3 regions of the Lentzea sp. NBC_00516 genome follow, and region 1 is predicted to be linked to each of the others. Evidence: riboswitches for the same ligand, from Rfam matches in the RefSeq annotation. Region 1 holds a riboswitch; each other region holds the start of a gene.
The links. A riboswitch is a leader RNA that binds a small molecule or an ion and turns the genes downstream of it on or off. The one in region 1 is predicted to bind cobalamin.
Positions count from the first base shown of each region.

Region 2: it holds a riboswitch for cobalamin, as region 1 does, so the genes downstream of both, cobN (cobaltochelatase subunit CobN) here and OG205_RS40110 (FecCD family ABC transporter permease) in region 1, are expected to answer to the same signal.
Region 3: it holds a riboswitch for cobalamin, as region 1 does, so the genes downstream of both, OG205_RS06730 (prenyltransferase/squalene oxidase repeat-containing protein) here and OG205_RS40110 (FecCD family ABC transporter permease) in region 1, are expected to answer to the same signal.

Region 1 is NZ_CP107840.1:8,650,249-8,660,674, forward strand. It holds gene serA (phosphoglycerate dehydrogenase) at 1-997, shown strand, start outside; gene OG205_RS40095 (S8 family serine peptidase) at 1,240-4,515, shown strand; gene OG205_RS40100 (3-isopropylmalate dehydrogenase) at 4,792-5,829, shown strand; gene OG205_RS40105 (YciI family protein) at 5,952-6,371, opposite strand; cobalamin riboswitch at 6,476-6,595, shown strand; gene OG205_RS40110 (FecCD family ABC transporter permease) at 6,629-7,651, shown strand; gene OG205_RS40115 (ABC transporter ATP-binding protein) at 7,651-8,391, shown strand; gene OG205_RS40120 (ABC transporter substrate-binding protein) at 8,388-9,365, shown strand; gene cimA (citramalate synthase) at 9,947-10,426, shown strand, end outside.
Region 2 is NZ_CP107840.1:9,637,401-9,647,826, forward strand. It holds gene OG205_RS44995 (precorrin-2 C(20)-methyltransferase) at 1-914, opposite strand, end outside; gene OG205_RS45000 (precorrin-8X methylmutase) at 911-1,531, opposite strand; gene OG205_RS45005 (hypothetical protein) at 1,528-2,604, opposite strand; cobalamin riboswitch at 2,613-2,747, shown strand; gene cobN (cobaltochelatase subunit CobN) at 2,783-6,346, shown strand; gene OG205_RS45015 (helix-turn-helix transcriptional regulator) at 6,307-6,984, opposite strand; gene folE (GTP cyclohydrolase I FolE) at 7,040-7,588, shown strand; gene OG205_RS45025 (EF-hand domain-containing protein) at 7,576-8,091, opposite strand; gene OG205_RS45030 (helix-turn-helix transcriptional regulator) at 8,148-10,426, opposite strand, start outside.
Region 3 is NZ_CP107840.1:1,528,827-1,539,252, forward strand. It holds gene OG205_RS06720 (ribonucleoside-diphosphate reductase subunit alpha) at 1-318, shown strand, start outside; gene OG205_RS06725 (ribonucleotide-diphosphate reductase subunit beta) at 315-1,343, shown strand; gene OG205_RS06730 (prenyltransferase/squalene oxidase repeat-containing protein) at 1,397-2,398, opposite strand; cobalamin riboswitch at 2,432-2,582, opposite strand; cobalamin riboswitch at 2,628-2,767, shown strand; gene OG205_RS06735 (hypothetical protein) at 2,851-5,322, shown strand; gene OG205_RS06740 (ABC transporter substrate-binding protein) at 5,322-6,161, shown strand; gene OG205_RS06745 (ABC transporter substrate-binding protein) at 6,158-7,066, shown strand; gene OG205_RS06750 (energy-coupling factor transporter transmembrane component T) at 7,063-8,175, shown strand; gene OG205_RS06755 (ABC transporter ATP-binding protein) at 8,172-9,767, shown strand; gene OG205_RS06760 (ECF transporter S component) at 9,764-10,426, shown strand, end outside.

The DNA of each region.
Region 1 (10,426 bases):
GGCGGACGCGATCAGCATCCACCTGCCGAAGACGCCGGAGACCAAGGGCCTCATCGGCGCCGAGCAGCTGGCGAAGGCCAAGCGCGGCGTCATCATCGTCAACGCGGCCCGCGGTGGCCTCATCGACGAGGAAGCCCTTGCGGAGGCCGTCAGGGAAGGCCAGGTCGGCGGCGCCGGCATCGACGTCTTCTCCACCGAGCCCACGACCGAGAGCCCGCTGTTCAACGTGCCGGGCATCGTCGTCACCCCGCACCTCGGCGCGTCCACGGCCGAGGCGCAGGACCGCGCGGGCACCGACGTCGCGAAGAGCACCATCCTCGCGCTCGCCGGCGAGTTCGTGCCGGACGCCGTCAACGTCCAGGGCGGTGCGGTCGGCGAAGAGGTCCGCCCGTACCTGCCGCTGGTGCAGAAGCTCGGCACCGTCCTCAGTGCACTGTCGCCCAAGGCCCCGACCAGCGTCACCGTCGAGGTCCGCGGCGAACTGTCCAATGAGGACGTCGCGATCCTGCCGCTCGCCGCTCTGCGCGGGGTGTTCTCCAAGGTCGTCGAGTCGCAGGTGACGTTCGTGAACGCGCCGAGCCTCGCCGCGGACCTGGGCGTCAGCGTCGAGCTCGTCAAGGAGACCGAGAGCCCGAACCACCGCAGCCTCGTCACGGTGAAGGCCGTGTACGCGGACGGCGCGACGAACACCGTGTCCGGCACGGTCAGCGGCATCGCGCAGGTCGAGAAGCTGGTGAACATCAACGGCCGCAACTTCGACCTGAGGGCCGAAGGCACCGTCCTGCTGTTGGAGTACCCGGATCGTCCGGGTGTCATGGGCACCGTCGGCACGCTGCTCGGCGAGGCCGGCGTGAACATCGAGGCCGCGCAGATCAGCCAGACCGGCGACGACGCCGTCATGGTGCTGCGCGTCGACCGCCCGGTCGACACCCAGGTGCTCGACCCGATCGGCGCGTCCGTCGGTGCGCGCACGGTCAGGTCTGTCGACTTCGGATAGTCACGACAAACGGGAAGGGGACGGGCAAAGTCCCCTTCCCGTGTTCGTCGTCGTTCACAACGAAGTCGTAACAGGCAACTATCTGTAGACCACATTCATACTTTCGGGGCAGTCGCAGACACACGATCAGCGATTAGCGTCCCCACGAGGTTGACCCGGTGCCGTAGAGGGCACGGCACTGTCTTTTCGGGTCGAAGGCACACACCTCGGTTGGGGCAAACGTTGTGAAGAGACGATCGAGTCTGGTGGTGTTCTCTGCCATCACCACACTGCTGATCGCACCTGCCACGGCACAGGCGCAGAGCGAACCGCTCGCGCAGCCGGTCAAGGGTGCGCACGGGTTGGACGCGAAAGCGTTGCACCTCAAGGTTTCTCCCAGGCTGAACGCCACGGGCTCGGTCACCGCGTTCGTCGCGCTGGACCGCAAGCCGGCCGTCGACGCGTTCGACGAGAAGAAGAGCCAGGGCAAAGAGGTCGCGAAGCAGGCCGCCAAGCAGGCCAAGAACGACACGTCGGCCACGGTCGACCAGGTCGTCGGCCAGCTCAAGAGCGCTGACACGCAGACCAAGGAGCTCTACCGCACCTCCAACGGCGTCCCCGGCGTCGTCGTGAAGGCCGACGCGCAGAAGGTCCGCGAACTGGCCCAGCGCCAGGACGTTCTCGCCGTCTACCCGGTCGTGCCGAAGAAGCGCCAGAACTCGAACGCCGTCCAGCTCACCAGGACGCTCAACGTCTGGCAGCAGTACGGCAAGCTCGGCGACGACGTCCGCGTCGGCATCATCGACACCGGTGTGGACTACACCCACGCGAACTTCGGCGGCCCCGGCACCGTCGACGCGTTCCGCGCCGTCGACCCGCGCGCGAAGGACCCGAACTTCCCGACCGCGAAGGTCGTCGGCGGTTACGACTTCGTCGGCGAGGACTACGACGGGGAGAGCACCGACCCGGCGATCAACACGCCGAAGCCGGACCCGAACCCCATCGACTGCAACGGTCACGGCTCGCACGTCGCGGGCACCACGGCCGGTTTCGGCGAGAACGCCGACGGCAGCACGTTCAAGGGCGACTACACGAGGCTCGACGCCGCGAAGCTCAACGAGATGAAGATCGGCCCCGGCACCGCGCCGAAGGCCCAGATCTTCGCGCTGAAGGTCTTCGGCTGCGACGGCTCGACCAACGTCACCTCGCAGGCGCTCGACTGGTCGCTCGACCCCGACGGCGACGGCGACTTCTCCGACCACCTCGACGTGGTCAACCTGTCGCTCGGCTCCGACTACGGCGCACCGGACGACCCCGACAGCCTCTTCGTCAAGAAGCTGTACAAGGTCGGCGTCATGCCGGTCTTCTCCGCGGGCAACGGCGGCGACCTCTACGACATCGGCGGCTCACCGGGCAACACGCCCGAGGCGCTGACCGTCGCGTCCGTGCGCGACTCGTTCGTGCTGCGTGACGGCGCCGACGTGAAGGGCCAGGGCCTCAAGCCCGGTCAGTACAGCCAGAGCTTCACCGGTTACCTGGGCTACAACAAGGAACTGCCGGTCGCGAAGCTGTCCCAGGCGGGCAACGCCGACGGCTGCGTCGCGATCACCGACAACGTCGCCGGCAAGTTCGTGTGGCTGGAGTGGGACGACGTCGACGCCACGCGCCGTTGTGGTTCGGCCGTCCGCGCGAACAACGTGCAGGCCGCCGGTGGTCAGGGCGTGCTCCTCTCGTCCACTTTGGAGAACTTCGCGGCGGGCATCGCCGGCAACGCGGGCATCCCGATGTTCCAGTTCACCGGCTCCGCCACCACGGCGATCCGCCCGGCGCTGAACGCGGGCACGCTGGTCGTCCGTCTCGCGGGTGACCTGCGCACCTCGACGCCGACGTACGACCAGTCCATTTCGGACACCCCGAGCGAGTTCACCAGCCGTGGCACCCGCGGCCAGTCCATCAAGCCGGACGTCGCGGCCCCCGGTGACACCATCTCGTCGACCGCCGTCGGTTCCGGCAACGACCGCCTGGTGATCTCGGGTACGTCGATGGCCTCCCCGCACGTCGCCGGCATCGCCGCCCTGGTCCGCCAGGCGCACCCGGACTGGACGCTGGAAGAGGTCAAGGCCTCGATCATGAACACCGCCGGTGCGGACGTGAAGGAGGACGGCAAGACCTTCGCGCCCAACCGGGTCGGCACCGGCCGCGTGGACGGCAAGTCCGCGATCGACAACCAGGTCCTCGCGTACGTCGAGGAGGACAACGGTTACGTCAGCGCGAACTTCGGCGTCGTCGAGGTCGCCAAGGCCGTCTCCAAGTCCAAGACCATCAAGCTGGTCAACAAGTCCACGAAGTCCGTGGAGTACAAGGTCGGTTACACCGCGGCCACGACGATCCCCGGCGTGAGCTACGTGCTCTCGCAGGACAAGGTGAAGCTGAGCCCGCGCGGCGTCGCGCGCGTCAAGGTGACCCTGAAGATCGACGACCCGAAGGCGCTGCGCAAGACGGTCGACTCGACCGTCGAGGCCAACCAGCTCGACGTGCCGCGCCAGTTCCTCGCGGACGCCTCCGGTCGCGTGACCTTCACGCCGACCGCCGGTGCCACCGTGCCGCTGCGCCTGTCGGTCTACTCGGCGCCGAAGCCGGTCGCGGACGTCAAGACCGCGTCCAGCCTCAAGTTCCGGGGCAACGACAAGCAGGCCGTGCTGAACGTGACCGGCAAGGGTCTCGACCAGGGCACCGGCTCGCAGGCCTACCGCTCGCTGATCAGCGTTCTCGAGCTGCAGGCCCAGTCGCCGAAGCTGCGCGACTGCAAGCGCAACGTCACCGAGAACTGCGCGCTCAACGAGACCGCCAAGGGCGGCGACCTCCGCTACGTCGGCGCGGCCTCCACGGCCCCGCTGGCCAAGGCGCAGGGCAAGCCGGAGGAGGCGCTGCTCGCGTTCGGTGTCGCTACCTGGGGCAACTGGTACAACCTGGGCAAGAACACCATCCCGTTCGTCGACATCGACACCAACGGTGACGGCACGGCGGACTTCGAGGTGTTCGCGACCCGCCTGACCGACACCGACCTGCTGGTCGCGTCCACGGTGGACCTGAAGACGGGCGAGACCGTCGACATCCAGGGCGTGAACGGCCTGTTCGGCGACGTCGACGCGAACGTCCAGGACACCAACGTCGTCGTCCTGCCGGTGCTGCTGAGCGCACTGGGCATCGACGCGACGAAGGACACGGCCCGCCTCTCGTACGTCGTGGGCGTCGGTGGCTACTACGCCGCGCCGGGCAACGCGAACAAGCTCGTCGACGTCATCGACCGCAACCTGTCCTACGACCCGCTCAAGCCGGGTCTGTGGGCGCAAGGCGGCGGCGACGCGGCGCTCTCGTACCTCGCGAAGCCGGGTACCGCGCTCGTGGTGAACAAGAACGAGGCCTCGCTGAAGGCCGACAAGTCCGAGGGGCTGCTGGTCCTCAACCACCACAACGCCAACGGTGACCGCGCGTCGGTCGTCCTGGTGAAGTCGAGTGGCCGGGGCGGCGCCTACTAGATCGGATGTTTCACGAGAGGCCCGGTTCTTCGTTTGGAACCGGGCCTCTCGGCATGTCACGGCCTGGAACTGCCTGCCGTCACCCCTTGACGCGACCCCGTTCCTGCGGTCGAGTGACACTCGAAAGTGGGATATGGGCCGTGTGGGTGTCCCGCAGTACGGGAGATAACACCCCGATGGGGTGTCCGGCATGCGGCGAGCGGCCTGGATGCCGGTAGCCTTTCGCGAAGGAAAGTAGTCCCACCAATTGGGGACTGACACCTGGGAGGTGTGTGGATGCGGCTCGCAGTGATCCCAGGAGACGGGATCGGGCCCGAGGTCATCGCTGAGGCCCTGAAGGTCCTCGGAGAGGTCGTTCCGGCGGCCGAGATCACTCGCTACGACCTCGGCGCGGCGCGCTGGCACGCCACGGGAGAGTTGTTGCCCGAGTCGGTGCTGGGAGAGCTTCGCCAGCACGACGCGATCCTGCTCGGCGCGGTGGGCGACCCGTCGGTGCCGAGCGGAATTCTGGAGCGGGGCCTGCTTCTGAGGCTGCGCTTCGAACTTGACCACCACGTGAACCTCCGCCCGGCTCGTCTCTACCCCGGTGTCCGCAGCCCGCTCGCGGACCCGCCGGAGATCGACATGGTGGTGGTCCGCGAGGGCACAGAAGGCCCGTACGCGGGCAACGGCGGCCTGCTCCGCAAGGACACGCCGCACGAGATCGCCACCGAGGTCTCGCTGAACACGTCGTTCGGCGTCGAGCGCGTGGTCCGGGACGCCTTCGCGCGTGCCTCGAACCGTCCGCGCCGGCACCTGACCTTGGTGCACAAGACGAACGTCCTCACGTACGCCGGCTCGTTGTGGTCGCGCGTGGTCGAGGAGGTCTCGCTGCAGCACCCTGAGGTCACCGTGGCCTACCAGCACGTGGACGCGGCGACCATTCACCTGGTCACCGACCCGGGCCGGTACGACGTGATCGTCACCGACAACCTGTTCGGCGACATCCTGACCGACCTCGCCGCCGCCGTCACGGGTGGCATCGGCCTGGCCGCGTCGGGAAACATGGACGTGACCCGTCGCAACCCGTCGATGTTCGAGCCGGTCCACGGTTCGGCACCGGACATCGCGGGCCAGGGCATCGCGGACCCGACGGCCGCCGTGCTGTCGGTCGCGCTGCTGCTCGACCACCTCGGCGAGCACGAGTCGGCACGCCGGATCGAGGCCTCAGTGGCCTTTGATCTCGCTACCAGGGACCACCAGTCGCCTGGGGCCACCTACGCCATCGGCGACCGTCTCGCGGCACTCGTGTCGTCGAACGTCCGCACTGGCTGAGGTTCATCCGCAAGACGTTTTGAAGCCCCGGCCGGATTTTCCGGCCGGGGCTGTTTTTTTCACGAGTAACCAGTACAGGAAGGCGTTGCCCAGATACGCCGGGGCGCCTTCGCGGGCTCCGGTCAAAGTTGGCCGTTGGCTTCCCTCCATGTGCGCTCCTTCTGGATCCACTCGTTGTCCTGCGGGAACTCGTCGATCGTCGGCACGCGCCGGATCTCGGTCTTGAACCCCGGGCCGGCCATCGGCATGCGCTTGGCCCACTCGATCGCCTCCTCCTTCGAGGACACGTTGAGGAGGTAGAAGCCGTTGAACAGCTCCTTGGTCTCGCCGTAGGGGCCGTCCGTGACGACCGGGGGTTCGGCGGAGTAGTCGACGACGACGCCCTCGGACGGCTCGGAAAGCCCCTCGGCGGCCAGCAGCACGCCGGCGCGGACCAGTTCCTCGTTGAACGCGCCGACCGTCTCCAGCATCTTGTCGAAGTCGAATTCGCCCATGTTCGCGTAGGCCTCGTCGGTGGCACGCATGATCAGGATGTACTTCACGGTGGATCTCCTCGCTCGTTGTCTTCCTCGGTGACGTCCACAGGTCGAACGGGCCGCTGCCCGGATCGACATCACACCCCGAGAATTTTCGAACTTTCTGTTTTCGCAGGTAGGGTCGGGTCAGTCGTGCGTGGGGGAAGACCGGTCGAAGTCCGGCGCTGACCCGCAACGGTAGGTCCCACCCAGGGACGAGCCCGAACACCCGCTCACGGTGCCCTAGAACTTCCGACTCCGCCGTGGACTGCGGGAAGGACCCAGTGCTCTCCAAGATCAGCGTGCTCGTCGGCGTGCTCGCCGTCAGCCTCGTCGCGGGCGTCGCGCTCGGCCCCGTCTCCGTTCCGTTCGACCTCACGCTCGAACTGCTGTGGGCGGCGCTGACCGGTGGCACGATCCCCGCCGACCTCGCCGGGCAGTACCACATCGTCTGGGACATCCGGCTTCCCCGCGTCCTGCTGGCCGCGGTCGTCGGGGCGGGGCTGAGCACCGTCGGCGTCGCGATCCAGGCGATGGTGCGCAACGCGTTGGCCGACCCCTACGTGCTCGGCATCTCGTCGGGAGCGAGTGTGGGGGCGACGGCGGTGGCGACGCTCGGAATCCTGTCCGGTCTCGGCGTCTACGCGTTGTCGGTGGGGGCGTTCCTGACCGGTCTCGGCGCCACGGCCCTGGTCTACATCACCGCGCGCACGAGCCGTGGGCTCACACCGTTGCGGCTCGTGCTGACCGGGACGGCGCTCGCGTACGGGTTCTCCGCCGTGGCGATGCTGCTGGTGTTCCAGGCGCCGCGCGGTGAGGCGGCGCGGGCCGCGATGTTCTGGTTGCTCGGCAGCCTCGGCGGGGCGAACTGGCAGTCGCTGCCCGTCGCCGCCGTCGTGACCGCGGCCGGCATCGTCTACCTGGCGACCAAGGCGCGGAAGCTCAACGCGCTGGCGATGGGCGACGAGACCGCGACCACGCTCGGCGTCGCGGTCAACCGGTTCCGCACGCACCTGTTCATCGTCACCGCCGCCATGACCGGCGTGCTGGTGGCGGTCAGCGGCGCCGTCGGGTTCGTCGGGCTGATGCTGCCGCACCTGACGCGCATGGTCGTCGGCGCAGACCACCGCAAGGTCCTGGCGCTCGCACCGCTGGCCGGAGCGTCGTTCCTGGTGTGGGTCGACGTGGCCGCGCGGATGCTCGCCGCACCGGAGGAACTGCCGCTCGGCGTCATCACGGCCGCGCTCGGCGTGCCGTGCTTCATCTTCCTGATGCGCCGCAGGTCCTACGTCTTCGGAGGCCGCTGATGCGCGTCGAGCTGCACGACGTCACCGTCCGGAACATCATCTCCGGCATTTCGTTGAACGCCTCCGGTGAGGTCGTCGGCATCGTCGGCCCCAACGGCAGCGGCAAGTCGACGACGTTGCGCTGTGTGTACAGGGCGCTCAAGCCGGACGCCGGCACCGTCCTGCTCGACGGCGAGAACGTCCACAAGCGACACGACGTCGCCCGCCACCTCGCCGCTCTGACCCAGGAGTCGCAGGTCGAGTTCGACTTCACGGTCGCCGAGGTCGTGGAGATGGGCAGGCTGCCGCACGACCGCGATCCCGCGCGTGATTCCCGGGTGGTTTCCGAAGCACTGTCCACCGTGGACGTGTCGCACCTCGCTTCACGCAGCTTCCTCAGTTTGTCCGGCGGGGAGCGTCAACGCGTGCTCATCGCTCGCGCGATCGCCCAGGAACCGCGCGTGCTCGTGCTGGACGAGCCCACGAACCACCTCGACATCCGGCATCAGCTCGACGTTCTCCGGCTCACGCGCGGGCTGGGCATCACGGTTCTGACGGTTCTGCACGATCTGAACCTCGCCGCTTCCTTCTGCGACCGGCTGTACGTGCTGGACGAAGGACGGATCGTCGCGTCCGGCACACCGGCCGAGGTGCTGGTCCCCGAGCTGATCGCCAAGGTTTTCCACGTCACCGCGCACGTCGTGCGGCATCCGACCACGGGAGTTCCCCAGCTCCTGTTCGACCAGGAGGTCACCCCTTGAGAACTGTTGTGTGTGCCGCTGTGCTGTTGATCTCCGGCTGCGGCGCCACGGTCGCCCAGGACACCTCCGCGTCCGACCCGGTGACCGTCACGAACTGCGGTCAGCAGGTCACGTTCGACAGGATTCCGTCCAAAGTGGTCACCAACGACACCGGCATCACCGAGTTGATGTTCGCGCTGGGGTTGAAGGACCGGATGGCGGGTTACGTCGTGTCCGGTGTCGACACCGTCGACGTGCGGACCTCGCCGTGGAAGGCCGAGTTCGGCAGTGTGAAGCACCTGTCCGACAAGATCTCCAAGGAGGTCGTGCAGGGGGTCAACGCCGATCTGGTGTTCGCCGGGTGGAACTACGGGTTCAGCGAGAGCACCGGGTTCACGCCGGACTCGTTGAAGGCTCTGGGGATCGGGACCTATCAACTGACCGAGGCCTGCCGGAACGGGGTGGGGAAGCAGCGCGGGATCATGCCGGCGCTGGACGCGCTGTACACGGATCTGCGCAACCTCGGGAAGATCTTCCGGGTCGAGGCCAAGGCCGAGGAACTGGTGAAGGGGTACCAGGAGCAGATCGCTTCTGCCGGGCGGTTGATGGAGGGCAAGCCTCGGCCGAAGGTGTTCCTGTACGACAGCGGGCAGGACCAGCCGTTCACGTCCGGGAAGAACGCCGCGCCTCAGGACGTGATCTCGAAGGCCGGCGGGGACAACATCTTCGGGGATCTCAACGACAGTTGGACGACGGTCAACTGGGAGACCGTCGTGCAGCGGAACCCGGATGTCGTGTTGATCGTGGACTATGCGGACGGGGAGGCGAACACGCCTGAGCAGAAGCAGGCGTTCCTGGAGGGCTTCGCTCCGCTTGCCAACTCGCCTGCGGTCAAGGGGAAGAGGTTTTTCTCGCTGCCGTACGCGGCGTTGGTGGAGTCGCCTCGGAATGCGGCTTCGATCGAGGCGTTCGCGAAGTTCCTGTCCCAGGGGTGAGGCGGTTCTGGTCGTTCAGTCTCCCTGCGAGGGTGGTCCGTCGGGTCGCGACGGAACTGAGCGGGGTTGCGATTGGGGCTTGACCTTGAGCCTCTGGCGGGATGCTTGACGGCCGGAAAAGGCCGGGCTGAAAAGCGCCCGGCCGTGCCCATGAGGGGAGCATCCCGCCCACTCAAGGTAAAGCCCCAATCGCCTTGAGGGGCCCGAACCGCAACCCAGGCGGTAGAGGTTCAGACAGCTCGCTTCGCATCGCCACGCCAGGCTTCGTACGTGGTTGCCTGGCGAGGGCGGGCGCCGGGTGACACCGCGCGGGGCGGGTTGCGGTGGCTGATTCCTGTTCCAGCGGAGGGGTCGCTTCGCGTTCAGTCACAGGCGTGAACCCATGACCAGATAGTGGGAGATTTCCTCCCGTCGCTTGGTACACCGCGCCGGGCTGTGGCAGCATCGCCGGCATGCTTCAGTACGTCGCCATCATTATTGACGAGCGCGTCGGGTAGTTGCCGCCCCTGGCACCCGACGCGCAGACCTCTCGCATCCCGCGGGGGGTCTTTTTGTTTGCCCGGATGAGGAGATGAACCCCGATGGCCGGCCCGACCGACGAGTTCCACGTCTACGACACGACGTTGCGCGATGGCGCACAACGTGAGGGCATTTCGTACTCCGTCACGGACAAGCTCGCGGTCGCGCGGCTGCTGGACGGGCTCGGCGTCGGGTTCATCGAGGGCGGCTGGCCCGGCGCACTGCCCAAGGACACGGAGTTCTTCGCTCGTGCCGCGGCTGGGGACTTGGAGTTGAAGCACGCCAAGCTGGTCGCGTTCGGGGCCACGCGCAAGGCCGGGGTCAAGGTCGAGGAAGACCCGCAGGTCAAGGCGCTGATCGACAGTCAGGCGCAGGTGGTCACGCTGGTGGCCAAGTCGGACCTTCGGCACATCGAGCGCGCGCTGCGCACGGACGCCGACGAGAACCTGAAGATGGTGCGCGACACCGTCCGGTTCCTGAAGGACCACGGGAGGCGCGTTTTTCTCGACGCCGAGCACTTCTTCGACGGGTACGCGTTCTCG
Region 2 (10,426 bases), 990 kb from region 1:
CGTTCGGACTCGACCTGGTTGTGCGAGGAATGGCGCTTCTGGCCAGGGCGTTCCGGAACCCGGTCGAGGTAGGTGCTGTAGCCGACCAGTTCGTCGGCGGCCTCCAGTTCCTGGCGGGCCTCCGGGGTGAGCCACGCGCGGGCGCCGGGACCGAGGCCGATGACCACGACCTCGCCCTTCGGCTTGGCGGGCTTGGACTGGCTCGGCAGCAGGGCCAGCGAGAAGTACGGGACGCTCTCGGGATCGACGTCGGCCAGCGGCGACATCTTCTGACGGCCGGTGGTGGCGCGTTCGACGTACCACGCGCCGTCGAGCCGGCCGGCCGTTTCGAGGGCCTCGCGGACGTTGCCGAAAGTGCGGCCCAGCTTGAGGATCGCGGCGCTGTCGGTGTCGGCGAGCCTGGTCGCGAGTTCGGCGGGCGGCAGCGTGCCCGGCAGGATCGTGAGCACCTCGTCGCGTTCCACGAGCGGTGTGCCGAGTACTGCTGAAGCGCCGCTCACGGACGTGACGCCGGGGACCACCTCCCACTCGTAGCGGTCGGCCAGGCGTTTGTGCATGTGCATGTAGGAGCCGTAGAAGAACGGGTCTCCAGCGGCCAGGACGACGACGACGCGTCCGGCGTCGAGGTGCGCGGCCAGCTTGGCGGCGGCCTCCTCGTAGAAGGCGTCGATCTCACCCTGGTAGTCGTCCGTGTCCTCAGTGGTGACCGGGTAGACGAGCTGTTCCATGATCTGCGGATTCGGATCGTCCTGGCTGCGGAAGTAGGGCGCCGCGATGGTCTTCGCGACCGACTTGCCGTGCCGGGCGCTGTGGTACGCCACCACGTCGGCTTCGTTGATGAGCCGCGCGGCCTTGACCGTCAGGAGTTCCGGGTCGCCGGGACCCAGGCCGACGCCGTAGAGCTTGCCCGTCATTCTTCTTCGCTCGCAATCGCGTTGATGGCCGCCGCCGTCATGGCACTGCCGCCGCGCCGGCCGCGCACCACGAGGTGCTCCAGATCCGTTGCGGCCAAAGCTTCCTTGGACTCCGCGGCCCCGATGAACCCGACCGGGATGCCCAGGACCGCGGCGGGCCTCGGGGCTCCGGCGGCGATCAGGTCGAGGAGGTGGAACAACGCCGTGGGGGCGTTGCCGATCGCGATCACCGCGCCGTCGAACCGGTCCGCGAGCAGCTCCAGGGCGGCGGCGCTGCGCGTGTTGCCGATGGTCTGCGCCAGCTCCGGTGTCCGCGGATCCTGCAGGTAGCAAAGGACTTCGTTGTCCTTGGGCAAGCGGCGGCGGGTCACGCCGGACGCGACCATGTTGGCGTCGCACAGGATCGGCGCACCGTTCCGCAACGCCTCCCGGGCGTCGCGCACGACGTTCGGGGAGAATGCGACGTCGTCCGGCAGGTCGGTCATGCCGCACGCGTGGATCATGCGGACGACGACTTTCGCGACGTCGGCGGGGAACCTGGTGAGGTCCGACTCCGCGCGAATGGTGGCGAAGGACTGGCGGTAGATCTCCGCCCCGTCCCTGATGTACTGCGTCAACGGATCTCCTCGTAGCCGTCGCCGGTCGCGACGAACTCGGTCACATCGCCGGCGGGACGACCGCAGCGGCGGGCACAGCCCGACCAGTGCACGGCGCCGGGAGTGTCGGACCTGCTCCCTAGAATTGAAATTGGGGGTACCCGGCCTGGCGCGTGTGTGTGGTCGGACGCATCGGGCCGTGTGTGCGCATCGGGCCGTGTGCGGCCGTTGACCCAAGCGCGCGCATCGGCGCGTACGTCGGAGAGCGACTTCGCGCAGCCGGGGCGTCCGGTGCAGGCGCTGACGCCGTGCCACGGGGAGACCGGGTCGGTGATGAGGCCGGAGGTGTCGGTGCCGGCGGGGACGACCAGGCTGCGCCACGGGGTCAGGCGGAGCGGGACGCCCGGGAGTTGGTGGGCGTCGAGCCGGCCCAGTGGAACGCCTGGGGTCAACGGTGAAGGTGCGACAGGAGTCACAGCCGGGACGAACAAGGCCTCGGAGGAGGCGCCGAAGTGGGCGGTGATCTTTCGCACACCGTCGTCCACTTCGGACAGGCGCCAGGACGCGCCGCGGAGCTGCTGGAAGAGGCGGGCGGCGGTGACCACCGCGTCGACGGGGTCGGTGACGCGGATGCCGGTGTCGCGGCCGGCGAGCAGGAGCACGTCGCCTGCCAGGCCGATGTCGCCGCCCAGCCCGCTCACCGAGGCCCCGACCGTCACCAGGAAACGCCCTGGTAGCGAAGCCAGCGCCGGGTCCGCGCACAGGGCCGCGTCGATCGCGTCGACCAGCGCCTGGTTGTCGTCCAGCGGGGCGGCGATGATGTTGCGGATCCGCTCGTGCGACGCGGAGGGCAGCAGTCCGGCCGCGGCCAGTCGCGCGCCCAGTTCCACGCCGTCCGCCAGCCCCCTGATCTGGAGGTTCGCCCGCGAGGTCAGTTCGACCGAGCCGGTGCCGAGTTCGAGCGACGCGAGGCGCACGACGTCCCACTGAGCAGCGGAAAGAGTGCCGCCCGGCACCCGGATGCGCGCCAGCCCGCCGTCGGCCGCGGCGTGCAGCTCGACGGCGCCGGGGCAGGCGTCCGGGTGACTACGCATAGGTCGGACTGTAACCCGCCGGTTAGGGTGAGCCCGAACGACGAAGCGCAGGAGGAAGCCGGTGTGAATCCGGCGCGGTCCCGCCACTGTGACCAGCGAACACCGCTGGGAGTCAGGAACTCCGCTTCGCCAGTCACCCGCACTTTGGGGCGAGGACCCCACGAGGGATGGAGCCTGCGTGATCCTGTTGCTGTCGACCTCCGACACCGACCTGCTGTCGGCGCGTGCGAGCGGCGCCGAGTACCGGCTCGGCAACCCCGCGCGACTCACGACCGACGACCTGCCCGAGTTGATCCAGGACGTCAGCCTCGTCCTCGTGCGCATCCTCGGCGGGCGCCGGATGTGGGAGGAAGGCCTCGACTGGCTGCTGGCGTGCGGCCTGCCGGTGGTGGTGCTCGGCGGCGAGCAGCAGCCGGACGCCGCGCTGATGGAGCTGTCGACGGTGCCCGGTGGCGTGTGCGCCGAGGCGCACCTCTACCTCGCGCACGGCGGTCCGGCGAACCTCACCGAGCTGCACAAGTTCCTGTCGGACACCGTGCTGCTGACCGGCCACGGCTTCGAGGCCCCCGCCGCCACCCCCACGTGGGGTGTGCTGGAACGCGAGGGCACCCCAGAAGGCCCGACGGTCGCGGTGCTCTACTACCGCGCGCATCACGTGGCCGGGAACACTGCCTTCGTCCACGCCCTGTGCGACGCGATCGAGGCCAAGGGCGGGAAGCCCCTGCCGGTCTTCTGCTCCTCGCTGCGCACCGCCGAACCCGAACTGCTCGACACGCTGCGCCAAGCCGACGCGCTCGTCGTGACGGTGCTCGCGGCGGGCGGCACGAACCCCGCGAAGGCGTCCGCCGGTGGCGACGACGACGCGTGGGACGTCGGCGCGCAAGCCGCGCTCGACGTGCCGATCCTGCAGGGGTTGTGCCTCACGTCGAGCCGCGAGTCGTGGGACGAGAACGACGACGGACTGTCTCCTTTGGACACCGCGACCCAGGTCGCGATCCCCGAGTTCGACGGCCGGATCATCACGGTTCCGTTCTCCTTCAAGGAGATCGACTCCGACGGCCTCACCGTCTACGTGGCCGACCCGGAACGGGCGCTGCGCGTCGCGGGCATCGCGGTCCGGCACGGCAGGCTGCGGCACATCCCGGTCGCGGAGCGCAAGATCGCGGTGATGCTGTCGGCGTACCCGACCAAGCACTCCCGCATCGGCAACGCGGTCGGCCTGGACACGCCGGCGTCGACCGTGCGGTTGCTGAAGGCCATGCAGGAGCACGGTTACGACATCGGCGACGCGCTGCCGGGTGTGCAGGAGCTGGACGGCGACGCGCTGATCCACGCGTTGATCGCGGCCGGTGGTCAGGACGCGGACTGGCTGACGCAGGAGCAGTTCGAGAGCAACCCCGTGCGCATCGCGGCCGCGGACTACCGGGAGTTCTACGAGACGCTTCCCGAGGACTTCCGCGAGTCGATGCAGGAGCACTGGGGCGAGGCCCCTGGCACGCTCTTCGTGGACCACAGCAAGTCCAAGGACGGCGAGATCGTGCTGGCCGCGTTGCGGTCCAACAACGTCGTCGTGATCGTGCAGCCGCCGCGCGGGTTCGGCGAGAACCCGATCGCGATCTACCACGACCCGGACCTGCCGCCGTCGCACCACTACCTCGCGGCGTACCGGTGGATCGAGTCGAACTTCGGCGCGGACGCGGTCGTGCACGTCGGCAAGCACGGCAACCTGGAGTGGTTGCCCGGCAAGACCGTCGGCATGTCGGCATCCTGTGGCACGGACGCGGCGCTCGGCGATCTGCCGCTGGTCTACCCGTTCCTCGTCAACGACCCCGGTGAGGGCACGCAGGCCAAGCGCCGCGCGCACGCCACGCTGGTCGACCACCTCGTGCCGCCGATGGCCCGCGCCGACAGCTACGGCGACATCGCGCGCCTGGAGCAGTTGCTGGACGAGTACGGCAACATCTCCGCGATGGACCCGGCCAAGCTGCCGGCGGCCCGCGCGCAGATCTGGACGTTGATCCAGGCCGCCAAGCTCGACCACGACCTCGGCCTCGAGGACCGGCCGCACGAGGCGGAGTTCGACGAGTTCATCCTGCACGTCGACGGCTGGCTCTGCGAGGTCAAGGACGTCCAGATCCGCGACGGCCTGCACATCCTCGGCGAGGCGCCGACCGGCAGCGTTCGCGTCAACCTCGTGCTCGCCATGTTGCAGGCACGACAGATGTGGGGCGGTCAGGTCGCCGCGCTGCCCGGTCTGCGCGAGGCTCTCGGCCTCACGACCACGGGTCGCGAAGACGTTGACGCGGTTGAGGAAATCGCGCGCGGGCTCGTTCAGGCCATGGAGGACGCGGGCTGGAACCGGGAAGTGGCCAAGACTCTGCACGAGTCCGAGGACGTGCAGAAGATCCTGGAGTTCGCGGCGGTCGAGGTCGTGCCCCGGCTGGCGCGCACCACCGACGAGATGACGAACGTCCTGCACGCTCTGGACGGCGGCTACATCCCGGCCGGCCCGTCGGGTTCTCCGTTGCGCGGCCTGGTGAACGTGCTGCCGACCGGCCGCAACTTCTACTCGGTCGACCCGAAGGCCATCCCGTCGCGGCTCGCCTGGGAGACCGGTCAGGCGATGGCCGACTCGCTGCTCGCCCGCTACCGCGAGGAGAACGACGGCGAGTGGCCGCCCTCGGTCGGTCTGTCGGTCTGGGGCACGTCCGCGATGCGCACCGCCGGTGACGACATCGCCGAAGTGTTCTCGCTGCTGGGCGTGCGGCCGGTGTGGGACGACCAGTCGCGCCGCGTCACCGGCCTCGAGGTCGTCTCGCTGGAGGAGCTGGACAGGCCGCGCATCGACGTCACGATCCGCATCTCCGGCTTCTTCCGGGACGCCTTCCCGCACGTCGTGTCCATGTTGGACGATGCCGTGCAGCTGGTGGCCGCGCTGGACGAGCCCGCGGAGCAGAACTTCGTGCGGGCGCACATGCTCAAGGACCTGGAGGAGCACGGCGACCAGCGCAGGGCCACGTTGCGCGTCTTCGGTTCCAAGCCGGGCGCGTACGGCGCGGGTGTGCTGCCGTTGATCGACAGCCGCAACTGGCGCGACTCGTCCGACATCGCCGAGGTCTACGCGGTGTGGGGCGGTTACGCGTACGGGCGTGGTGTGGACGGGGTGGCGGCGCGCGCGGACATGGAGTCGGCGTACCGGCGGATCGCGGTGGCGGCCAAGAACATCGACACCCGCGAGCACGACATCGCCGACTCGGACGACTACTTCCAGTACCACGGCGGCATGGTCACGATGGTGAAGGCGTTGACGGGCAAGGCACCCGCCGCGTACGTCGGTGACAGCACGCGCCCCGAGGCCGTCCGCACGCGTACGTTGACCGAGGAGACCTCACGGATCTTCCGCGCCCGCGTGGTGAACCCGCGCTGGATCGGCGCGATGCGCAACCACGGCTACAAGGGCGCGTTCGAGCTGCAGGCGACGGTCGAGTACCTGTTCGGCTACGACGCCACGACCGGTGTCGTCGCGGACTGGATGTACGAGAAGCTGACCGAGTCGTACGTGCTCGACCCGGAGACCCGGAAGTTCCTGCAGACCAGCAACCCCTGGGCGTTGCACGGCATCGCCGAGCGTCTGCTGGAGGCGGCCGAGCGCAAGATGTGGGAGCACCCGGAGGAGTCCACTTTGGACGCGCTGCGGGCGGCCTACCTCGAGACCGAGGGCGACCTCGAGGACGGCGTCTGAACGACCCGGACGCAGCAATGACCCGGTGACGGATCAAGGCGGGCGGACACGCCGTTCGCCTTGATCCCGTCCAGCAGGCCGTTGATCAGGCACAGGGTCATGCCGCACACCAGTTGCGCGTGCCGCTGCGCCAGGCTGTGGAACGGGCAGTTGCCCAGCAGGATCTCCTCGCCCTCGGTCCGGGGCTCGAAACCGAAGTCTCCCAACGCCCCGGTCAGATCGCCCGAGGCCATGGAGGCCAGGTCCGCGCCCCACTCGTGGGCACGCCGGTTGAGGATCTCGCGCGGAGGCTCGCCGGTGCTCTCCGCCTCCATCAACGCGTCCGTGACCAGGTGGCTCGCGGCCTCGTAGCGGCGGTTGGGCAGCGACACCTCGATCTGCTCCTCGGAGCGCCGGTACAGCTTCGCCGGCCGGCCCGCGCCAGGTCCGGTGCGGCCGGTGCGCCGCTGGTGCACCACTGTGAGCAAGCCCATCTCGACCAGCTTGTCGAGGTGGAACGCGGCCGTCGTGCGGGGGAGCCCAGCGGCCTGCGCGGCCTCGTCCTTGCTGATGGGCGCGGTCTGGTGCACGACGAAGTCGTAGAGCCGGCGGCGGTTCGGCTCGTCGAGGGCCGCGACGGCGGCGACGGGGTCGGCCATCTCTAAAACCTACTCTTGTTGACTAAATTCGGCGAACGGATCTACCGTGGCGAACATGGACGTCGAGGCGGCGCAGCGAGCGGTCACGGACCTTCTCAAGGCACTGGGCAAGGACCCGTACTCGGCGCACCTGGCCGACACCCCGCGCCGCGTGGCCGAGGCCTACGAGGAGATGCTGACCCCGCGCGCCTTCACCATGACGACGTTCCCGAACGACGAGGGCTACGACGAACTCGTGCTGGCGCGCAGCATCCCCGTGCAGTCGTTGTGCGAGCACCACATGCTGCCGTTCCACGGCGTCGCGCACGTCGGATACCTGCCGGGAGAACGGATCCTGGGCCTGTCGAAGCTCGCGCGGGTCGTGGAGATGTTCGCCCGCGACCTCCAGGTGCAGGAACGGCTCACCAAGCAGGTCGCCGACTGGCTGCAGGAACACCTGTCGCCCAAGGGGGTCGGCGTCGTGATCGAGGCCGAGCACATGTGCATGTCGCTCAGAGGCGTGCGGGTCAACGGATCCCGCACGGTCACCTCGGCGCTGAAGGGCGTGCTGCGGGAGAACCCCGCGTCACGTCAGGAGTTCTTCTCCCTCGTTCAGGCCGCCTGAACAGGCCCGAACACGTAGGAGCCGGCGGCGTCCGCGTTGTCGCCGGCCCAGAACTCCGCCCACAGGGTGGCGAACTCGGCCCGCGAGAGCCTGCCGTCACCGTCGAGGTCCAGGACGGAGAAGTCGGTCGTGCCCTCGTGGCCGAGCCAGGCCTCGATCATCACCCGGTACTCGTCCTCGGAGACGTAGTCGTCGCCGTCCGCGTCGACGGCACCGAACATCACGTCCGCGGTGCCGAGCACGGGCTCGATGTTGGTGGGCAACACGTCCACGACGTTCAGGACGTCGTCCAGCGTCACCCTGTCCGCTCCTCCCGCGGCCGACTGCAGAGTCGCCCACCAGCCGAGCATCACCTGGGACAACAACTTCTCGTCGCTGCCGCGCAGTTCCGCCCAGCGCGCGGCGAGGAGCCGGAAGTCCTCCTCGGTCAGATAGCCGTCACCGGTGACGTCCATCGCGCCGAACACCAGGTGCACCTTGCTGCGCTGAAATTCGCTCGCCATGCGCAGGACCATAGGCTGAATGCCGCAACGGGAACTATCGGCCGAATGGGTCCGAACTAGTCCACAAAGAGTGCATCTGCGAGCTGCAAACGGCCGGACACACCGAGCTTCCGGTAGATCCCCGAGAGCACGCCCTCGACCCCGTCGACGGGCATGAGCAGCGTGGACGCGATCTCGTCGTCCGAACGGCCGCGCGCCGCCAGTTCCGCGACCTGATGCTCCGTCGGGGTGAGCGCGGTCGGGCCGGTCTGGCGCATCCGCCGAGGTCCGGCGCTCGTCGCCACCAGTTCGGAGTAGGCCCGCGCGGCCATCGCCGAGGATCCGCACTTCTGCGCCAGGTCCATCGCGTCACGCAGACAGGTGCGCGCGAAAGCCGTGTCGCCCTGACGGCGCACCACGACGCCGAGGTCGACCAACGCGCGCGCCAGCTCCAGGCGGGCGGGGGAGCCACGCAGCACCCGCACGGCCTCTTCCAGCAACGTCCGCCCGGCCGCACCCGCCGTCACCCGGCCGGCCGCGCGCAACGCCATGCCCAACGCCCTGGGCGCGCCCCAGTCGCGGGCCAGCGTGACCTCTTCCATGGCCAGTTCGCGGGCCCGTTCGCCGTCGCCCATCGCGGCACTCGCCAACGCCGCGCCGGAACGCCACGCCAGCGCCGCCGGATTGCGGTACGGCCACGCCGCGCAGTGCCGTCCTGCGGCCAGAAACGCCTCCAGGGCCTCGTGATCGTCGCCTCGTGCGGTCAGCATCCGTCCGCGCACGGTCAGCACGCCGCCGTACGACCAGACGCGCCGCGCCCCGTCCGTCGAGGCCTCGGCGATGACGACGGCGGCCTCGTCCAGGCGGCCCTCTTCGAGCAGGATGTCGGCGAGCAACGCGGCGTGCCACGTCGACACCGCGTGCCAGCGCCGGTCCTGGCGCAGATGGTCGGCCGCGACCTCCAGGTCGGCGCGGGCGGAGACGAGATCTCCCTTGCGGCGCTGGACGTTCGCGCGCATCACGTTCGTCAGCGCCCGCAACGCCGGAGCCTGCGCGCGGTCGACCTCGTCCAGCACTGCCAGCGCCTCGTCCAGCGAGTCGGCCAGGTTCAGCGTCATCGCGGACGCCAGCGACGACAGCACGCCCGTGGCCGACACGAGCGGAACCGCCTCCGCGGCGCTGATGTCCCCGACCATCACGTGGTGCAGCACTCCGGCGGGCGTGTCGAGCGGCACCGACGACGGCACGGCCTCCTGCCACACCAGCCCGTGCACGGCCAGATGTGCCTGGGCCAGTGGGGAACCGCCCAGAACCGCGGGGATCTCGGCGGGGTTGCCCTCGGCGTGCAGCGCGTAGGACAGGGCCACCGCGGACTCCACGTCGTCCACATCGGACTGGAACGCCTCGCGCAGCCGGGCCGTCGCGCCGGGCAGGTTACCGACCAGCTCGGCGATTCCCAGCAGCCGCAACGCCCGTGACGGGTTCGCCACCGGTTCGCGCAACGCCCGCCACAGCAACCGCGCGGCACCGGCCGTGTCGCCGTGGTTCACCGCCTCCTGCGCGGCCCGGTCGAGCACCTCGCCCGCCCACGGTTCCAGGCCGGGCGAGGTCTCCAGCAGATGATCGGCGACGGCCCGGTCCGTAGCGCCGTGCGTGCGCAACGACCGCGCGGCCCGAAGGTGCAACGCGGCCCGCGCACCGGCCGGCATGTCGTCGAGGACGGCGGGCCCGGCCACGCCGAGCAACTCGACAGTCCGGACCGCCTCGGCCAGCTCGACGGGACTGAGCCGGGTCAGCTCGGCCAGCACGCCGGGATGCGGCGAAGAACCCAGGGCCGCAAGGCAATGAGCCGCGGCCACCACAGCAGCCGGACGGCGGCGCAGCCGGGCGGCCATGATCTCGCCGGCCACCTCCGCGCCACGCTGGGCGACCCGCCACGCCGCTTCGGCGGTCGGCGGCACCCGGTCCTCCGCCAACGCCTTGAGCAGCCGCGTCACCGTCAGCGGGTTCCCGCCGGTCGCCTCCGCACAGGCCGTCACGAACTCGGGCGCGGCCTCACCCAGCGCCGACGTGACCAGCACACCGATCTCGGCCGGCGTCAGGTTGTCCAGCGTGACCCGTTGGCACGCCGCCATGATCTCGCCGTAAGAAGGATCGTCACATCGCTCGCCCACCCCCACGGCCAGCACGAGAGCGATGGGCAGCCGTTGCACCCTCAACGCCAGATAGGCGAGCCAGCGCAGGGAAGCGGCATCGGCCCAGTGCGCGTCGTCCACGACGATGAGCAGATCGCCGCGCGCGGCCAGCCCGGCGGCCAGCCGATAGATGCCGTGCAGCGCGGGAAAGTCGGCGGTCA
Region 3 (10,426 bases), 2.9 Mb from region 1:
TTGTTCCGCACGGCCTGGGAACTGCCGCAGAAGGCGCTGATCGAACTGGCCGCCGCGCGTGGCCCGTACGTCGACCAGAGCCAGTCGCTGAACCTGTTCGTCGCCTCGCCGACGATCGGCAAGCTCTCCTCGATGTACCTCTACGCCTGGAAAGCCGGGCTCAAGACCACGTACTACCTGCGCTCCCGCCCGGCGACGCGCATCCAGCAGGCGACCACGACGACGACCACGGCGGCGCCGACCGTGCCCGTCGTGACGTCGGACGAAGCCATCGCCTGCTCCCTCGAAAACCCCGAGTCCTGTGAGGCCTGCCAGTGACCACGCTCGCCAGCACCGCGCGTCAGAACGCCCTGCTCGACCCCGGCATGGACCTCACCCTGCGGCCCATGCGCTACCCGCTCTTCTACGAGCGTTTCCGCGACGCCATCAAGAACACGTGGACCGTCGAGGAAGTCGACCTGCACTCGGACCTCGCCGACCTGAACAAGCTCTCGGAGGCCGAGCGACACCTGGTCAACCGGCTCGTCGCGTTCTTCGCGACCGGGGACACGATCGTCGCGAACAACCTCGTGCTCAACCTCTACGAGCACGTGAACGCGCCGGAGGCCCGGCTCTACCTGTCGCGGCAGCTGTTCGAGGAGGCCGTGCACGTCCAGTTCTACCTGACGCTGCTCGACACCTACCTGCCCGACGAGAACGACCGCATCGAGGCGTTCGCCGCCGTCGAGACGATTCCGTCGATCCGTGCCAAGGCCGAGTTCTGCTACAAGTGGATCGACTCGATCTCGAGCCTCAAGCAGCTGGAGTCGCGGGAGGACCGCAGGTCGTTCCTGCTCAACCTGATCTGCTTCGCGGCGTGCATCGAGGGCCTGTTCTTCTACGGCGCCTTCGCCTACGTCTACTTCCTGCGTTCGCGCGGCCTGCTGAACGGTCTCGCGTCGGGCACCAACTGGGTGTTCCGCGACGAGTCGATGCACATGGCGTTCGCGTTCGACGTCGTGGACACCGTGCGCCGCGAGGAGCCGGACCTGTTCGACGACTCCTTGTACGAGGAGGTCAAGCAGATGTTGCGCGAGGCCGTCGAGGCCGAGGTGCAGTTCGCGGAGGACCTGCTCGGTGGCGGTGTCGCCGGCATGTCGGTGGCGGACATGCGGTCCTATTTGGAGCATGTCGCGGACCGGCGGCTGCAGGTGCTCGGCATCGAGCCGATCTACGGTTCCAAGAACCCGTTCGCGTTCATGGAGCTGCAGGACGTGCAGGAGCTGTCGAACTTCTTCGAACGGCGCGTGTCGGCCTACCAGGTCGGTGTGACCGGCACGGTGGCGTTCGACGAGGACTTCTGAGTCGTGCGGGTGCGGTGCCCTTGACCGGGAAGCCGGTCAGGGGCACCGCTTCGTCAGCAGGCGAGCGTCGGCGCGGCGGGGTTGCCGCCGCCGTCGAGGTTCGCGAGCTTGACCCCGGTCAGGCCGAGGACCGCCTGAGCCGTGGCACGCGGAGCGGTCGTCTGGTCGAATCCCGTTGCGTCGTAGGCGATCGCGCCTCGGTCCGCGACGGCACCCGGGCAGCCGACCGCGAGCGAACGCAGGAACTGCCGTGCCTGCGTCGCGGCGGCCGGGCGGTGACCGGCCAGCGCCTGCGCGGCCAGACCGGTGCTGTTCGCGTTGGACGCGTTGGCGCCGACGGAGAAACCGCCGTCGGCGTTCTGCTTCGACACGAGCCACGTGGTGCCTTCGGCGGCGTTCACGCTGTCACCGGTGGCGCGCAACGCCTGCACGACCAGCGCGGTCGAGTCCACGTCACTGGCGCACGGGGTCTGGCCGAAGTTCAGCGGGAAACCTCCGTCAGGACACTGGGTTCCGGCGAGGAAGGTCCTGGCCGCCGCGGGCGTGCCGCCCGGCGTGCGGTCGAGGGCCAGCAGCGCCAGGGACTGGGTGAAGGCGTTGGAGAAGTCACCGAAGTCCGAGCGGTCGGAGAACCTGCCCGACGGCGCGAGCAGGCCGCGCAGACCGGCTTCCAGGTCGGCACCGCCGAACGAGTTGCCGTTCTTGTGCCGCACCTTCGCCGCCAGCAACAGCTTGGCGTGCGCGCCCGCGTAGGCCTCGGTGCCGGAACCGACGTACCCGGTGGTGATCTCCGGCTTGGCCAGCCACGTGATGGCCTTCTCGGCGTTGGTGTCCGAGGAACGAGCGGCCGCGAACGCGAAGATCGCGTCGATGGTCAGGCCCTGGTCGGGGAACTTCTCGCCACCGAAGTCGGCCTCGAACCGTTCGCCGTCGACCAGTTGCCGCGCGAGCCAGCCCGCGGCGGCGTCGGACTTGTTGTGCGTTGCCGCCACCGCGGGGGTGACAGCGGTGCCAATGCCCAGCATCAGGACAGCAGCGAGCACCAGACGTCTCATGAGAACCCTTTCCCGCACTTCCACGACAGGAGTTGGTGAACACCGCGCGATGCGGGTGACCGGGCTCGCCCGAATGGGCACACCGTTGCGGGACAGCGCCGGATTCTCACCGGACTTCCCCCGCGCCGCGCTGAACGCCCAACAGGTTCTCATGTCGCGCAAGACCTCGTGCCGAGTTGCGATGTGACGCTCGCCTCCGACCCCGAAGGCGGTGCCGATCGGCGGTTTCCAGGTGTTAGCCTCGCTCGGCTCGACAACTTCATACCTCGCCCGTGACGGGGAAGCCGGTCGGAATCCGGCACTGTCGCGCAACCGTGGGCCACTGCTGCAGTGGCGAGTCGGGTCACCATCCGGGCGGGGTGAACAGACCGACCGCTGTCGCGAAACGCAGGGGTGGCTGCCGGCGCCCCGCGCCGTCTCCTCTCCTCGAGCAGCACGAGGAGGGGGAGAGGATGACCCGGCGAAGGAGCCTGGCCGCACTGGCGTTCGTCGTCAGCGCGGGCCTGATCACCACGGCGATCGCCGGAACCGCGGCCGCCGCGGGAGATCGCGAAGCCGCCCACTCCAGCTCCGTGTGGCTCTCCCACCAGCTTCGACCCGACGGCACCCTGGAGAACCCGCTCGGCGGCGAGCTGCCCGACCACGGTCTGATGATCGACCTGGTCTTCGCGATGCACGCGTCCGGCGACGGCGCGCTCGCCGAGCCGATCGTCAAGTTCCTGGACGACCAGGGGCACGCCACCGACTACTTCACCTGGGACGGCCTCGCTCCCGGCCAGGGCTTCGACCAGATCATCGTCGGCGGTGCTGTGGCCAAGACCCTGCTCACCGCGCAGATCTCCGGCCGCGACCCGCGCGACTTCGACGGCCACGACATGGTCGCCGAGACGAAGGCGGCGATCCGCCGTTCCGGCGTCGACGCCGGCCGGATCAGCGACTACTCGAAGAACCCCGAGTGGTCGGACATGGTGAACAACAACGCCAACATGTTCGGCCAGTCCCTCGCCGTGATCGGCCTGGCGGTGGCGGGGGAGAACGACCAGCCCGCCATCGACAAGATGGTGACGCAGCAGTGTTCCGAGGGCTATTTCCGGATCTTCTTCGGGTACGTGCAGGGGCCTGAGGGCCTCAAGGTGTCGTCGTGTGACGAGGGCAAGGCCGACGGCTCGTCGTCCCCGGACGGTGACGCGACCGGCCTCGCGCTGTCGGCCATGCTCGCCGCGAAGCGCGCCGGGGCGGCCGGGCTCGACGAGCCGATCGCCAGGACCGTGACGTGGCTGAAGAACAACCAGGCCGACAGTGGTGGCTGGGGTGGCGGTGTCGGGACCGAGGCGCCGAACACCAACAGCACCGGCCTGATCGTGCAGGCGCTCGCTGATGCAGGCGGCGCAGGCCCTGAGGTGGGCAGGGGCACGGAGTTCCTGAAGTCCGCGCAGGCAGGCGAGTCCGACTCGGGCACCGCGCTGGCCGGGCAGATCGGTGCGATCGCGTACAACCCGGCCTCGTACCAGGCAGCGCGCACCGGCGGCATCTCCGGCATCGACACGTGGATCAGGGCGAGCGCGCAGGCCTCGCTCGGGTTGTCGCAGACCGGTTTCTACGCGCTCGCCAAGGGCGAAGGGCCCGAGCCCACCACGCCGAGCAGCACCACGACGACGACCACGTCTCGAACCACCACGACTTCTCAGAGCACGACGACCACGCCGCCACCTGTCACCGGGCACACCACGACCGCGACGGTCACCGTTCAGACGCCCGCGCCGGCGACCAGGCCGAAGGCCGTGGTCCGCCAACCTGCCCCGGCGCCGAAGACCGTGCAACCGGCCGCGAAGACGTCCGCCGCGAAGCTCGGCGCCTATCTGGCCAACAAGCTCGTGCGCGGCGACCACGTCGAGGTCACCGAGAACGACAGGACCTACGTCGACTACGACGCGACCGCGGACCTGGTGCTGGCGCTGCACGCGTTGGGCGAACAGCCGGACGCGGCGAAGAAGGCCACGGAGTTCCTGCTGACGCCGGACGCGATCAACGCCTACGCGCACGGCGCCGGGCAGGAGACCGGCGAGGCCGCCTACGCCGAACCGCTCGCGAAACTCGTGATCCTCGCTCAGTTCCAGAAGTCCGACGACCTCGCGAACCGGCTGCGCACCGAACTGGCCGGGCTGCGGGGCGCGGACGGCCTGTTCACCGACACCGGTTCGTTCGCGGACTCCGAGGACTCCGTCCGCCGCCACACCTGGGCGGTGCTCGCCACCGTCGCCGACCCCGGCCAGGCGATCGAGGCGCTCGCCGTTCGCCAGTGCGCGGACGGCACCTTCCCGGAGCACATGGACGAGAACGACTGCAAGGCAGGGGATCTCGCCTCCACTGCCGCCGCGGTGACCGCGCTGAACAGCAGGCCGTTCACCGAGGACGCGCCCGCCGCCCAGGCCCCGGCCGAGTGGTCGAAGGAACGCGCGGCCGCGTTCGTGAAGGCGATCTCGTTGCTCAGCGCCAAGCCGAACGGCAAGGGCATGGTCGACGACGAAGGCGGCGCGCCCTCCATCGCGTTGAGCGCCTCGGTCGCGGGCGCCCGGCAGGCGGCGGGCCTGGACGTGAGCGGCACCGCGAAGACGATCGGCGGGATGGTGCTCGCCGACGGTGGTCTGCCGCGGGTGTCCGGCGGTGACGGCGCGACCGACTTCGGCACGAGTCTCGTTGGCGCACAGGGCATCGCGGGCCGCTCGTGGATCAGCGCGGACGGGTCCGGGCTGTCGCCGGTGGTGCGCCTGCCGCTGACGGACGCCGAACCGGTTCCCGCACTGGTCGCCCAGAACGCGCCGTGGCATCCGCCGCTGTGGTCCTACTTCGCATTCGGCGGCGCCATGGTGCTCGCCGGTCTCGTTCTGCTGCTTCGCCGTCGTCTCACTCAGGGGGTTCAGTGATGAAGAGAGTTCTCGCCGCCGCGTTGGTGCTCACCGGGCTGGTCGTCGCGCCCGCTCCGGCCAGTGCCGCGGGCTACGACGGCATCTGCACCGGCGCGGACGCGTTGAGCGGCACGACGATCGTGGTCGACTTCCAGGAACTGGACGGCAACGGCGGGGTGGCCGCGCCGACGATCACGCGTTGTTCGCCCAACGCCACTCCCGGCACGGACCGCACCGGCATCAAGGCGTTGCAGGACGCGGGAATCATGGTCGCGGGCACCGTCAAGTGGGGCCTCGGTTTCGTGTGCCGAGTGGGCGGCCGTCCGTCGTCGACCGAGAACATCCCGGTCACCGGCAACCCGACCTACAAGGAGGGGTGCTTCAACACCCCGCCCGGCGCCGCGTACTGGGGTTACTGGCACGCCGACGGTTCCGGCTCGACCTGGACCTACAGCAGCTACGGCGCGTTGAACCGCAACGTGGTCCCCGGTGGTTTCGAGGGATGGTCGTTCTCGCTGAACAAGTCGGCCGGCACGAACCCGGTTCCCGGCGTGACACCGACGAACCCGGCGGTGAGCGCGAGCAACCCCACCGTGGCGCTCTCGATCAACGACCTGGACCGCAAGATCACCCTCGGCCAGACCACGTCGCTCACCTGGACCTCGACCAACGCCACGTCGGTCAGCGCGTCCTCCGTCTCTCCTGCCAGTGGCGGCGGTGGCTGGTCCGGTTCTCTAGCGACGCCCGGCGGCACGCAGAACATCACGCCCACGGCGACCGGCACGTACACCTACATCATCTCCGCGACCGGGAACGGGGTGACGGTGTACTCGTCCGCCACCCTGACCGTCCAATGAGGACGCTCGCGGCGCTGGCCGCCGCCTTCCTGGCGGTGGCGGCGGCACCGGTGGTGCACGCGATCGACCACGGCAAGGGCCATCCCGGCTTCTGCAAGGACGACAAGGGCGTGACGGTCGTCATCGACTTCCAGCAGCTCGGGGGCGACGCGATCGTGCGCTGCAACCCGCAGCCGACCGCGGGCACCGGCCTGGACGCGATGAAGGGCGCCGGTTTCCAGGTCGCCGGCGCGCAGCGGTGGGGTGAGGCCTTCATCTGCCGCGTCGAGAACAAGCCCGCCGCCGCGGACCAGATCCCGATCAACGGCCGCGCGAACTACCGCGAGCTGTGCATCGACACCCCTCCCGCGGCGGCCTACTGGTCGTACTGGCACGCCGGGAACAACTGCGCCTGGGACTACAGCCAGTGGGGCGTGAAGAACCGCCAGTTCATCCCGGGCGGCTTCGAAGGCTGGTCGTTCTCCCTGAACGCCACCGCGGACACGAACCCGGTGCCGCGCGTCGCCGCCGTGCGTCCCGGCACCGAGGGCAAGGCGTGCAACGCCGTCGAGGAGGCGAAGCCGGTCAGCAACGACCCCAACGAGACGCAGGCTCCCGTCCAGGGCCGCCCGCCGCAGGCCACTCCTGAGGCAGAGCGGCAGGAGACTCCGCCGCCCGGTGCGCCGACCGGTGCGTTGCCGCCGCCCAAGCCCCGTGCCAGTGCCACCGCGCGGCCGAAGGCGAACGACCCGTCGAGCAACATCGCGTTCAGCGGCGGCGAGAACGCCGAGGACGTCAACGAGGTGATCAAGCGGACGTCCGGCGCGAGCGACTACGCGCCGTGGGCCGCGGGCGGTGCGGTCGTGGTGCTGCTGGCCGCCGGGTTCTTCGTGGCACGGCGGCGGAAACGGGTCAACGAGTCGTGACGTCGTACTTCCTGCCGCGCGACCTGCACCCGGCGGCGTGGTGGGTGTGGGCGCTCGGCCTCGCGGTCGCGGCGACCCGCACCACGAACCCGTGGCTGCTGCTCACGATCATCGCGGTGGCGGGGTACGTCGTCGTGGCCCGCCGCTCCGAGGCGCCGTGGGCGCTGGCGTTCCGGCTGTACCTCGTGCTCGGTGCGTGGATCGTGGCGATCCGGGTGTTCTTCCGGCTCGTGTTCGGCGGGGCCGAGGGATCGACGATCATCCTGCGGCTGCCGGAGATCCCGTTGCCGGCGTGGGCGGCGGGCATCCGGCTGTTCGGCGACGTGTCCGCGGAGTCGTTGCTGGGCGGCCTCTACGACGGCCTGCGCCTCGCGACCATGGTGATCTGCCTCGGCGCCGCCAACGCGCTGGCGAATCCGAAGCGGCTGCTCAAGGCCATGCCACCGGCGCTCTACGAGGTGGGCACGGCGGTGATCGTCGCGCTGTCGGTGTTCCCGCAACTGGCCGAGAGCGTGCTGCGCGTGCGTCGTGCCCGGAAGTTGCGTGGTGGCAGCGGAAAGCGCACACAGGTGCTGCACTCGATCATGATCCCGATCCTGGAGGACGCGCTGTCCCGCTCGTTGCAGCTCGCGGCCTCGATGGACTCCCGCGGCTACGGCCGGGCAGGGCTGGTCGAGGCACGGCAGCGCGTGCTCACCGGCACGATGATGATCGTCGGCCTGATCGGCGTGTGCGTGGGCGTCTACGCGACGCTGGACGGGTCGACGCCGCGTTTCCTGGCCGCGCCGGTGCTGTCGGTCGGGCTGCTGATCGGCCTGGCCGGATTCCGCATGGCCGGTCAGCGAGTTCAACGCACCCGCTACCGCCCGGACCGCTGGCATCCACCGGAACTCGTGGTGGCGGCAAGCGGACTCGGTGTCGCGGCCGTGCTGTTCGTGACGTCCAGCGTCGACCCGACGAACCTCAACCCGTCGCTGATCCAACTGTCGTGGCCGCTGCTGTCCTGGGGGCCGCTGCTGGGCGTGCTGATCGGCGTCCTACCAGCGTTCCTCACTCCCGTTCCGGAACCACCTTTCGCTGCCTTCGAAGAAGAAGTGGCCGCCTCATGATCGAACTCGACCACGTCGGCTTCTGGTACGCGGGCCGGTCCGAGCCGGTGCTGCGCGACATCTCGCTGTCCATCGGGGAAGGCGAGCTCGTGCTGTTCGCCGGCCAGACCGGCGCGGGCAAGTCGACGTTGCTCGGCACGATCAACGGCCTCGTCCCGCACTTCACCGGCGGCCACCTCGAAGGCGACGTGTCGGTGGCCGGCGTGTCCACCCGGTCGCGCCCGCCGCGCGAGTTCGCGCACCTGGTCGGCGTGGTCGGCCAGGACCCGCTGGCGGGCTTCGTCACCGACACCGTCGAGGACGAACTCGCCTACGGCATGGAACAACTCGGCCTGTCACCGCAGGTCATGCGCCGCCGCGTCGAGGAGACCCTGGACCTGCTGGGCATCGCGGAACTCCGCCGGCGAGCGCTGCGCACGTTGTCCGGCGGCCAGCAGCAACGCGTCGCCATCGGCTCGGTGCTGACCACTCACCCGAAGGTCCTCGTGCTGGACGAGCCGACGTCCGCACTGGATCCGACGGCAGCGGAGGACGTGCTGGCCACGCTCGCGCGTCTGGTGCAGGACCTCGGCACGACGGTGCTGATGGCGGAACACCGCATGGAGCGCGTGATCCCGTTCGCCGACCGGATGATCTACGTGCCGGGCAGCGGGGGAGTGCTCGACGGCACACCGCCGGAAGTGCTGCGGGACATGCCGATCGCGCCGCCGATCGTCCAACTGGGACGGTTGGCCGGCTGGGACCCGCTGCCGATGTCCGTCCGGGACGCCCGCCGCCGCGCCTCGTCGCTCACGCTCGGCAGCCCACCGGCCAGGACCACGACAGCCGGGGACGTGCTGCTCACCGCGTCGGGAGTCGTGGTGCGGTACGGGCCGAAGGTCGCCGTCCGCGACGTGGACCTCTCGCTGCACGCAGGCGAAGTGCTGGCCATCATGGGCCGCAACGGTTCCGGCAAGTCGTCGCTGCTCTGGGCGGTGCAGGGCTCCGGTCCCCGGCAGGGCGGCACAGTTCGCGTGGGCGACGCGGACCCGAAGTCCCTGAGCAGTTCCGAGGGCCGCAAACTGGTCGGGATGGTGCCGCAGACCGCGAGCGACCTGCTGTACCTGCAGACCGTCGAGGCCGAGTGCACCGCCGCCGACGCCGAATCGGGCGCGGAACCTGGCCTGTGCCGGGGTCTGCTCGACCGGCTGGCTCCCGGCATCGATCCCGTCGTGCACCCGCGCGACCTGTCCGAAGGCCAGCGCCTCGCGCTGGTGCTCGCGGTCCAGCTCTCCGCCGCGCCGCGCGTCATGCTGCTCGACGAACCCACCCGAGGCCTCGACTACACCGCGAAAACCGCGCTGGCACAGATGATCGCCGGCCTGACCGCCGAAGGACGCGCCGTCGTCGTCGCCACGCACGACGTCGAGTTCGTCGCGACGATCGCCCAGCGCGTGGTCGTCATGGCCGAGGGCGAGGTCGTCTCGGACGGGCCGACCGCCGAGGTCCTCGGCGGCTCACCCGCGTTCGCCACCCAGGTCGCCAAGATCCTCGGCGAACCCTGGCTCACCGTCGCCGACGTGCGCGCCGCCCTGCCGCAGGAGGTGCGATGACCGGCTCGGCGGTGAAGATCGGCAAGCGCTCGGCGGTCGTGCTGACGCTGGCCTCGATCGCGAGCCTGATGATGTTCGTCTGGCCGTTGCTCGTCCGTGTCGAACCGCAGTCGATGCAACACGGCCCGGACGCGCCGTTCGTGTTCATCGGCATCCTGCCGATCCTGATCGTCATCGTGCTGGCGGAGTTGTCAGAAGGCGGCATGGACTCCAAGGCACTGGCGATGCTCGGTGTCCTCTCGGCGGTGAACGCGGCACTGCGGCCGTTGGGCGCGGGGACGGCGGGCATCGAGACCGTCTTCTTCCTGCTGATCCTGGCGGGCCGCGTCTTCGGCCCCGGATTCGGTTACGTCCTGGGCTGCACGTCGTTGTTCGCCTCGGCGTTGCTCACCGCCGGTGTCGGGCCGTGGCTGCCGTTCCAGATGATGTGCTCGGCGTGGATCGGCATGGGCGCGGGCCTGTTGCCGAAGCGGGTCACCGGCAAAGCCGAGATCGCGATGCTCGTGGCGTACGGGATCGTGGTCGCGTACGTGTTCGGGTTCCTGATGAACCTGTGGTTCTGGCCGTTCATCACCGACGCCGAGGTCCCGTATCACGACGGCCACATCTCTTATGTGCCAGGCGCTCCGATGCTCGAGAACCTGCACCGGTTCGCGGTG